Prochlorococcus marinus str. NATL2A: one gene and its partner. The protein of the gene in region 1 interacts with the protein of each later gene in a pairwise test. Links are inferred from orthologs where the notes say so. Each region holds a gene or a part of one and is shown on either strand. Other genes may lie near its edges.

Region 1 (5,303 bases):
CCATTTTCTCTAATAGATCCAATTAAACCACTTTGATAAGCCTCTGCAAGTGCTTGGGCTCGCTTATTTGCTGAACCAAATCCTCTTCGGTTGTAACGATCCGATTTATGAAGAGTTTGCTTAAAGGCTTGAGTATCCATTTCAATTAAATAGTAAAAAACAAATTGATAGGAATCTCATCACTATTAAACCACAATAAAAAAGCCCAGATATATTCTGGGCTTTTTTAGATTTAATGTAAGACAATTAAACAAGTTAACTAGCTAGAAGCAAAGTCAGGATAAGCCTCCATTCCATGCTCGCCAATATCAAGTCCCTGTGTCTCTTCTGCTTCGCTAACTCTGATACCTCCGAAGAAGCCACCAATAATTTGCCAAGCAATCCAGCATGTCACAACAGTCCATATGCCATAAGCAGCTGCACCCAATGCTTGAATGAAGAATTGGTTAATTCCTCCTCCATTGAGAAGACCAATTCCTGCAGCTCCAGGATCCATGCCATCAACGCCCCAAAGGCCGATAACAACAGTTCCCCAAACTCCACAAACACCGTGAACTGAGAATGCACCAACTGGATCATCAATGCCTGCAGAATCCAGAGCAGCTACTGCAACTACGACGATTAATCCACCTACAGCACCAGCAAGCCAAGATCCAGCAAAAGTCATATTGCCACAACCAGCAGTGATACTTACTAATCCAGCAAGAATGCCATTGATGATCATGGTTAGATCAGGCTTACCAGAAGTAATGGTAGATAGGACTGTAGCGGCGATTGCGCCACCAGCTGCTGCCAAAGTTGTTGTAACTGCAACGTAAGCAACATATTGATCCATAGCTAATTCTGAGCCAGGGTTGAATCCATACCAACCAATCCAAAGGATTAGTGCTCCTAAAGTTGCAATAGCCATATTGTGTCCAGGCATCGCTTGAGCTTTGCCATCAACAAATTTGCCAATACGAGGTCCAAGAAGCATTGCTCCAACAAGACCTGCCCAACCTCCAACAGAGTGGACAATAGATGAACCTGCGAAATCAATAAAACCAAGTTCAGCAAGCCAACCACCGTTCCATTGCCAACTTCCTGCAATTGGATAGATAAAAGCAGTCAAAACTATAGAGAAAACAACAAATTCACCGAATTTGACTCTCTCAGCAACCAATCCTGAAACGATCGTTGCAGCAGTACCAGCAAAAGCAGATTGGAAAAGGAAATCAACTGCTGGGACAAGACAACCTGTATCTCCTGCGGCTGCACACTCAAGTGCACCTGAAGGGTCAGGATCAACGAATAAGCCTTGGAAATAAAGCCATCCATCAATAACTGAACCGCCATACATTAATGAATAACCAATTACCCAGTAGGCAGTAACAGCAAGAGCAAAAACAAATAAATTTTTAGCTAAAATGTTGACCGCATTTTTTTGACGGCACATACCAGCTTCAACCATTGCGAATCCCGCGTTCATAAAAATAACGAGGATTGTGGCTATAAATAACCAAAGGTTGTCAGCCAAGAAAGAAGCGGCTTGTGGTCCTGTTAAATCTGAGAGAGCAACCTCAGCTCTAGCAGAGAAAGTGAAAACACCTAATCCCAGAAGAGCCAATGGGATAGAGGCTAGCCATGCCCAAGACTGACTTCTTCTAAAACCTTTAATACTTCTTAGAAGAAGCATTGGCCCGTTCAAAAGACTTGCGTCTTGGAGACGAGAAGTAGTTCGCCTTGGAGGCGATTGCAAAGCAGTGGTCATAAATGATGCTTACTTCGAGAAAAAGAAATGGATAGTTAATCCAAAATTTATACAATATTAAATATGTATGCAACATATACTTACAAGATGTAAGTGTTGATACAAAAAAGAGTTTGGTCTTGAAAATATGTTCTTATTTACACATTTATCAACTCAATTAATTGAATTTACAAATCCTACACAGAGTTGAAATAGTCCAATCAAAAGCAAGGACTAGTTAAAATAGCTAAACTATATACACCTGTGATTTATGTTAAAATTGTTTATTTTCTCTCGACTTCTGAAAAGGTCTAATACCTTCCCAAGTGATGTGATCTATAAAGAAACCAAATGCGCATGGAATCACTTCAACACCCTTAGTTAATGCCTCTCTAAACAACCTCCCATACTCAGGATCTGCTATTTCACCAGGTGCAAAAAGTTCTATATCGCTTCTACTAATACAAGGAATTAGCACTGCTCGAGAATCTGGATAAACACTCATTAATTCTTTTAAATGTTTTTGACCTCTAGTCGTTACTGTATCTGGGAACAATGCTAAAGAATCTTCACACCAAGTTGTATTTTTAACCTCGACAAAAATCTTTCTACTATCTTCATTCTGAATGCTTGGATAAAGCAATAGATCAATTCTACTTTTTCTTTCTAAACCATAAACAACTTCAGGCTTAATGCTTGAAATTTGACCAAATTGCCTCTCTAAACAATTTGCTTCAATTAAATGTTTAATCAACTTATTAGGCAAAGATGTATTAATACCAACCCAGCATTTCTTGTTCTCATTGTGACTAGGAACCTCAGCTTGCTCCCAAGACCAATCTAATTTACGTTTAGGTGAAGGAGAATACTTGAGTCTGACTCTCCGCCCAGGCCACAAAACCCCTTTCATTGGTCCTGTATTTGCACAATGCGCTGTAACAACCTCTCCATCATCCAACTCAATATCGGCCAAAAACCTCTTATATCTCTTAATCAATATTCCCTCTTTAAGAGGAGGAAACTTAATAATGGTTTCACCAATTTCAATCACTTAATTAACATCCAAGTAAAACAAGAACTACAAAATGTTTTAGGAAATGAAAGCTCTCTTTTTTCAAATTTAACATGTCGAAATCAATCAAAGAAATTGCTTTCTTCGTAAGTTTAGGAACTTTATTGAGCAAATTTGGAGGGTTGGCTAGGCAATTAGTTATTGCTGGTGCTTTTGGAATTAATGCTGCATATGATGCATATAATTATGCTTATATTATACCTGGTTTTTTCTTAGTCCTGTTAGGGGGTATTAATGGTCCATTACATAACTCAATGGTTACACTATTGGCAGATAAAAATAAAGTTGAGAGTAGATTATTTATAAGTTCAATCAATAATATTTTATCTATAATACTATTAATTATAAGTTTATTTATTTTCTTTTCATCTGATTTTTTGATTAATTTAGTTGGACCGAGTTTAACCCCTGAAATAAAAGAAATAGCATCCTATCAATTAAAAATAATGTCTCCAATAATCTTTCTATCTGGATTAATAGGTCTTGGATTTGGATCACTAAATGCTAAAAAAGAATTTTTCATTCCCTCTATATCTCCATTAATTTCAAGTCTAATAATCATAATTTCAATATCAAACTTTTGGATAAATAAAGGAAATACGACTGATCTAGATACACTGAATATGAGAGGAGGAATTATTTTAGCAAAGGCAACATTTATAGGTGCCCTATCTCAATATTTAATTCAAATACCGTTCCTAATTAAAAAAGGAATATTTGCGATAAGTTTTTCAATACAAACAAAATATTCAGAAATAAAAAGGGCCTTGAGCATGATTGCCCCTGCATCACTTTCTTCAGGGATGATACAAATTAATGTTTTTACTGATTTATTCTTTGCATCAAAAATAGTAGGTGCTGCAGCTGCCTTAAGTTACGCAAACTTTTTAGTTCAAGCACCTCTTGGAATAGTATCAAATACTATTTTAATTCCATTATTACCGGTTTTTGTAAGTTTAAGAGCTCGAGAAAATCATTTAAAATTGATCAAAAAAATTCATCAGGGATTAATTCTTTCTTCGACTTCTATGGTGTTTTTAGGGTCGATATTTATTTCACTTTCTACTCCAATAGTTATATTAATCTATGGTAGAGGTTCATTCAATCAAAATGCGGTTGATGTAGTAAGTCAACTATTAATTGCATATGGAATAGGAATGCCTTTTTATCTATGTAGAGATCTATTGGTGAGAGTTTTTTATGGTATAGAGGATGCAAAAACACCATTTAGAATATCAATCATAGCAATATTACTAAATTTATTTTTTGACTGGTTTTTCATAGGAGGTTCAAGTCCATGGGGGGAGCTATCACCGCTAAACTTAGGAGTAAATGGATTAGTCTTTTCAACTACATTTGTTAACTTCTTCGCTTGTACACTTTTACTATTTAAATTAAACCATAAATTAGATAAACTAGATTTACCTAATCTATTAGCTCAGAATCTACGAATTATTCTAATTGGTTTAATTTCTGGTATTTGCTCATTTTTTATTTTTAAAATAATATTTTTACCCTATAGTTTTATCAATTTATTATTGAAATTAATAATTTCATCTGGAATTAGTCTGATTATCTTTTATTGTCTAGCAATTATTCTTAAAATTGATGAGATTGATAATTTAAATAAGTTTTTAAAGGAGAAGTTTATTCGTCTTTAAGAAAAACATCTTTTTCTGATCTAACTTTAAGTGGAATCTCCAAACAATTCATTTCATCAGTTTTTACTCCACTTACTGAGAGAATTCTTGCTTCGATACCAAACTCTTGAAAAGCTATTTCCATCTCTTTCATTAGTTCCTTTTCAACCTGTGCATCAGCATCAGCAACTTTCCCTATAAGTCTCTCTCCTAATCGACCAATTCGCTGCCTTACAACCTCTCTGGCATTAGTCACTTGAATGATTAGCAAGAAAAAAGAAGCAATTGATCAAATCTTATCTGCAATAGGGTTCTAAAATCTCCTCAAGGTCAAAGAATTGATTTGGTGGAATTAATTTTGATAACGGCAATCGCGTGATACCTCCGCCAAGTTTCACTTGAATTCCTTCAAGACCTTTTCTAGCTGCAACATTTGCACCTTGATCAAAGTTAGCCTGACATTCAATAGCTAAGTCCTTTGCAAGGCCCGCATCACCTAGATAAAGGTTCCAATTTCCAACTTGAATAAATAATCTGTCAGCTATTGACATCGCAAGCTCATTAATTTGCGATGAATCGATAGAAGTGGACATAAACCTAGTTTTTTCTATTGTTAATGACCTTAGGCAGAGATTGGTTCCTTTCTTAAAATAAAAAAAATTAATGGAATAACAACTTTTTAAGTTTCTCGATGTTATTTCAATGAATTTTTAAGGCATAGATACAAACATATTTTTCTATTCTTTGGGAGACAATCTGATATTGTTTTTTCATGCGCCTGTAGCTCAGCGGATTAGAGCATCTGACTACGGATCAGAGGGTCGGGAGTTCGAATCTCTCCAGGCGCGTTTAAAAAATTTGT
Region 2 (5,246 bases), 280 kb from region 1 along the record:
GCGCCAATACCTTCAGCGGTTGATGGGTATTTTGGTTTAAAAGGTAAATATAGTTTAGCTAATTCAACTCCACAAGTTACAGCAGATTTAATTATTAAAGATACAGTAATTTATAACAGAAAGATTATTTTAGATAATGGAAATATTATATTTAAAGACAATAATCTCGAATTTGATATCACTCTAAGGGATAAATCTTCGGCAAATCCTGTTAAGTTAGGTGGAACCTACCCATTAATTAGTTCTTATCCTATTGATCTAAAGATCGAAAGTCATGGAGATGGGTTAGCGTTCTTGACTGGGCTAACGAAAGGGAATGTCTCTTGGACCTCAGGGACAGCTGATCTAAGCTTGTTGATTAGAGGAACCCCTGCGAAACCGGTTGCTAATGGTTTTTTGGTTTTAAAAAACAGTGAGCTACTTTTTCAAGATAAAGAAATTAATAATTTGAATAGCACAATAGTTTTTGATTTTAATCGAATTGAAATCCGTGATCTAAAAGCAAATATGGGGGCTAACGGCATTATTAGCAGTCAAGGTGGAATTTCGTTGTTTGATTCTCAATTAAGTGAAAGCGAGCCATTGGCTCTTTCGATAGAAAAAACACGTATTAAGACGGCATTTACTGACATCAGAGCTTCGTCTAGCCTTGTTGTTAAGGGATCTATTTTGAAACCTCAATTATCAGGTGAAGTCTTTATCTCAGAAGGTTCGATTTTTGCTAAAAGGGCTAAAAATCCAAGTAAGACTTCATCTGAAAAATCGGATCGTTATCAAGATTCTAAGGTCAGAATAATTCGTAGATTACCAGAACAAAACTGGAACCAGAAAGAACCTCTGGTTTTATTTATTCAAGATGAAGATGCACCTGCAAGTCGAATAGTTAGTGCTGGTTTGCCTAATGGATTTGAATCACTAACCTTTGATAATTTAAAGCTCGCACTTGGCCCTTCATTGCGATTAGTTTCTCAACCCTTGGCAAGCTTTGAAACAAATGGATTCCTTATCTTGAATGGCGCTTTTGACGAGACCCTTGATGTTAGTGGAGTTATTAAACTTGATAGTGGCTACGTTAATCTCTTTACGACTACTTTTAATCTAGATCAAAGTGAACCAAATGTAGCCGTATTTGTACCATCTATGGGCTTGGTTCCATATATTGATGTGACTCTGAATAGCCGCGTTCCAGATAATGTTAGAGACGTAAGTAATTTTTCCTCTAATGGCATGGCATCATTTGGTATTGGAGGATCTCGTTTCGTAAATGTTGAAGTGGCGGCTTCTGGACCTGCAGATCGCATTAGTGAAAATTTTCAATTGAGAAGTACTCCATCTTTGGGAAGAAGTGAGTTGATAGGACTTTTAGGAGGTAATTCTCTTGCAAATCTAATAAGTAGTGGAGGCAATGGTGATGTACTTGCGAGCTTTTTGAATAGATCTTTTGCTTCGTATCTTCAAGGCAATATCAATGGTTTTTTGAGTGATAGGCTTCAAATATCATTGTATCCGGCATATATAAATGGATCAGATTCAGAGGATGATACTAGTGATAGTAGTTCTTCAAGTGCTGACCAGGAAGATACTAATCTACCTGGTCAACAGGCATGGGTGACCGAAATAGGAGTTGATCTTAACGATAAAATTAATTTCTCAGTTCAGGCTGCTCCTAACCGAAAAGATATTCCACCGAAAGGAAATATTACTTTTCAAATGAATCCCAACGTAGGTCTACTAGGCTCGTTTGATAAGAATGGGAATTGGCAAAGTCAACTCCAACTCTATTTTAGATATTAAATAATGAATAGTTAAAAAAAATGATCTACTTAAAAAATGCTCAGTTAGATAGATTTTTATCTTCTTTTATTGCTTGATTAGCCATTAAAGGAATATTTTAAAGATAGTAAAAATTATCTTTGATTAAATAGTTGATCTAAATCAAATGAGTACAAACTTTTCAGTTCCTGAGCCTACCCCCCAGCTAGTAAAAGTAGCCGAGAGTGCAAAAGAGGCTTCTATTTCGCTTGGTCAATCCACAAACAAACAACGGTGTGAGGCTTTGACTGAAATGGCAAATGCTTTGAATGATAATGCTGATGAAATATTAAAAGCAAATGTTCAAGACCTTGAAAGGTCAGAAAAAGAAGGGTTGAATAAGTCACTTCTATCAAGACTTCAGTTAACAAAAACTAAACTCAAAGGATGCATAGACGGAGTCCTCAAAGTTTCAAATCTTGCAGATCCAATAGGTAAAAGACAACTTCATAGGGAATTGAATGAAAACCTTATTCTTGAGAGAGTGACAGTTCCATTAGGAGTCTTAGGAGTGATATTTGAGTCGAGACCAGATGCATTAATACAAATAGCGTCTCTTGCTGTTCGTTCTGGTAATGGAGCGTTATTAAAAGGAGGAAGTGAGGCAAAAGACACAAATCAAGCAATAATGGATTCTCTTGATAAAGGATTAAGAAAAGCAAATGTGGGTTCTGGGGCGTTGTCTTTGCTTACCACACGTCAAGAAAGTCTAGGCTTACTACGTTTAGATAAGTTTGTAAATTTGATAATACCTAGAGGTAGCAATGAGTTGGTTCAATTTATTCAAGAAAATACTCGTATCCCTGTCTTAGGGCACGCTGATGGAATTTGCCATTTATATGTGGATAATTCTGTAGATATTGATAAGGCTATAAGCATAGCTTTAGATAGTAAGATTCAATATCCTGCTGCTTGTAACGCAATTGAGACATTATTAATTCATGAAGATATTGCCGAGATGTTTTTGAAGAAAGGCTTGCCAATTTTTTCAAGTGAAGGAGTTACTCTAAAGGGAGATACAAAGAGTCAAGCTTTAGGGGTAAAAAATAAGGCTGATGAATCAGACTGGTCTAAAGAATATCTTGATTTAATTCTTTCAATAAAAATTGTTCGTAATGTAAACGAAGCTATTGAACATATTCGTAAATATAGCTCTCGACATACAGAGGCAATAGTTACTGAAGACAAGATGGTTGCTGAAAAATTTTTAAGTTCGGTTGATAGTGCAGGTGTTTATCATAATTGCTCTACTCGTTTTGCAGATGGTTTCCGATATGGGTTTGGAGCTGAAGTTGGTATAAGCACACAGACTCTTCCACCAAGAGGACCAGTTGGATTGGAAGGCTTAGTTACCTATCGCTATTATCTCAGAGGTGATGGTGATCTCGTTAAGGACTTCGCTTCTGGAGATAGAAGTTTTTCTCATATTGATCTACCATTATGAGTCAACTTCATAATTTAAGCGCAATTCATATCAAAGATATTAATCTATGGGCTCATGTAGGTGTTTTAGAAAGTGAGCGAATACATGGTCAAAGATTTCTTCTTGACCTCAGTTTTTGGTTGGAATTGGATGAGTCATCCAAGCTTGATAAATTAGATAAATCAATAGATTATAGCGAGGCAGTTAAAGCTGTTAAAAAACTTTCATTTGAAATCAAATGCTTAACGATTGAATATTTTAGTGATCAAATTTTGAATCTTCTTGAGTCTCTATATGGTCCAGTGCCAATTCATATTCTGCTGACAAAATGCTCTCCACCAATAGATGGATTTACTGGAAGTGTTCTAATCGAAAAAAAGAGAAATTTCTTATTTCCTATTAATTAATTGTATATAAACAAAAGACCAATTTTTCTTGTTCATGGTTTGTGGAACAATCCTAAATTATTTGAAAAATTAATTAAAAAAATAAACGAAGATGATTATGAATTGTATAGACCACATTTGCCACACAAATATGGAAAGACCTCCCTTAAGCGTTTAGCTCTAGATCTTGATTCTAAGATTGAAGAACTGGTGGGTCCTGAAATCGAAATTGATATTGTTGGTTTTTCAATGGGTGGATTAATAAGCAGGTTTTGGTTACAAAATCATGATGGTTTTTTAAGAACTAAACGTTTTTTTAGTATTGGTACGCCTCATTTTGGTACTTACACAGCTCAAATGATCCCTTCATTTTTGATGCCAGGTATTGCTGAGATGAAAAGAGGAAGTCGTTTATTATCTCTATTAAATAATGACTTGACTTCCTTAGAAAAGGTCGAATGTACTAGCTTTTTTACAAAATGGGATTTGATGTCATTCCCAGGCTGGCAGGCAAAACTTTCTATTGGTGAGTCTTATCACTTACCTGTGTTGACACATAAAGAATTGATAACAAATTCTAGCTCTCTTGATATTTTGGTCAAAAAGATTTTTAAAAATAGCTAATTAAGACCACTATGTCTTATTAGTGCTTCAGTAGAGGGAAGTCTTCCTCTAAATTGTTTGAAAACCTTATTGGGTGAACGACTACCACCAAGACTAAGAATTGAATCTCGATATTTTTTACCAATCTTTCTTACTTCATCCTGATTAGCAAGGCCTGCCTCTTCAAAAGCGGCAAAGGCGTCAGAACTGAGTACCTCAGCCCATTTGTAAGAGTAGTATCCAGCAGCATAGCCACCAGCAAAAATATGACTGAAGGCACAGAGAAATTGATCTTCTGGAATAGGCTCCATTACTGTTGTATTTTTTGCGATTTCTCGTCGAAACTCATCTGGGGAAATTTCTAAATCTTCATTCCATTGACTATGGAGTTTTAGATCAGTAAGAGCAAAATGTATTTGCCTTAAAGTCGCTAGCCCAGAATTAAATGTTCTGCTTTGCCTTAATTTATTGATTTCAGATTCTGGTAATGGTTCTTTCGTCTTCCAATGTATTGCTATTTCAGAAATTGTTTGATCCTCCAAGCACCAATTTTCCATGAATTGGCTTGCTAATTCGACAGCATCCCATTCGACGTTATTAATACCGGCTGCTTGAGGGTAATTTATAGTTGTCAGCATATGTTGTAGTCCATGCCCAAATTCATGAAAGAGAGTTTCTACTTCTTCGAAACTCATAAGACTGGGTTTGTTAGCAATTGGAGGAGTTTGATTGCAGACTAAATAGGCTACTGGGAGAACAATATCATCTTTTGTTTTTTGATTTCGGCACAAACATTCATCCATCCAGGCCCCTCCTCTTTTTGTCGCAGGACGACTGAATGGATCTAGATAAAAAGATGCAATTTTTTGGCCATCTATATTTTTAACATTGAAGAAACGAACATCTTCATGCCATAAAGGAGCTGTATTAATTGCTTCTTCAATGTCAATTTCAAAAAGTCTTTTGCACAGATTGAATAGACCATCAAGAACTTGATCTAGAGGAAACCATGGCCTGAGTTT

The links. The genes of interacting proteins can lie anywhere in the genome.
Region 2: the proteins of sfsA (region 1) and PMN2A_RS03070 interact in binary tests that used the Escherichia coli proteins (3 or more experiments, as listed by UniProt). The link is inferred for Prochlorococcus marinus str. NATL2A from one-to-one orthologs.

Annotation. Positions count from the first base shown.
Region 1 is NC_007335.2:294,040-299,342, reverse strand. What follows is about bases 893-3,844. They hold sfsA (DNA/RNA nuclease SfsA), read right to left. Parts: upstream 2,781-3,844; coding sequence 2,004-2,780; downstream 893-2,003. Other genes in these bases: murJ (murein biosynthesis integral membrane protein MurJ), read left to right, coding at 2,855-3,844; PMN2A_RS01545 (ammonium transporter), read right to left, coding at 893-1,750. In the rest of the region: PMN2A_RS01550 (4-hydroxy-3-methylbut-2-enyl diphosphate reductase), read right to left, coding at 1-140; more of PMN2A_RS01545, read right to left, coding at 260-892; more of murJ, read left to right, coding at 3,845-4,462; PMN2A_RS01530 (hypothetical protein), read right to left, coding at 4,449-4,697; PMN2A_RS01525 (DUF3181 family protein), read right to left, coding at 4,738-5,034. UniProt on the Escherichia coli protein: Binds to DNA non-specifically. Could be a regulatory factor involved in maltose metabolism.
Region 2 is NC_007335.2:575,860-581,105, forward strand. The notes cover bases 1,203-4,097. They hold PMN2A_RS03070 (glutamate-5-semialdehyde dehydrogenase), read left to right. Parts: upstream 1,203-1,939; coding sequence 1,940-3,256; downstream 3,257-4,097. Other genes in these bases: PMN2A_RS03065 (translocation/assembly module TamB), read left to right, coding at 1,203-1,794; PMN2A_RS03075 (dihydroneopterin aldolase), read left to right, coding at 3,253-3,642; PMN2A_RS03080 (esterase/lipase family protein), read left to right, coding at 3,643-4,097. Outside these bases: more of PMN2A_RS03065, read left to right, coding at 1-1,202; more of PMN2A_RS03080, read left to right, coding at 4,098-4,245; PMN2A_RS03085 (M3 family metallopeptidase), read right to left, coding at 4,242-5,246. UniProt on the Escherichia coli protein: Catalyzes the NADPH-dependent reduction of L-glutamate 5-phosphate into L-glutamate 5-semialdehyde and phosphate. The product spontaneously undergoes cyclization to form 1-pyrroline-5-carboxylate.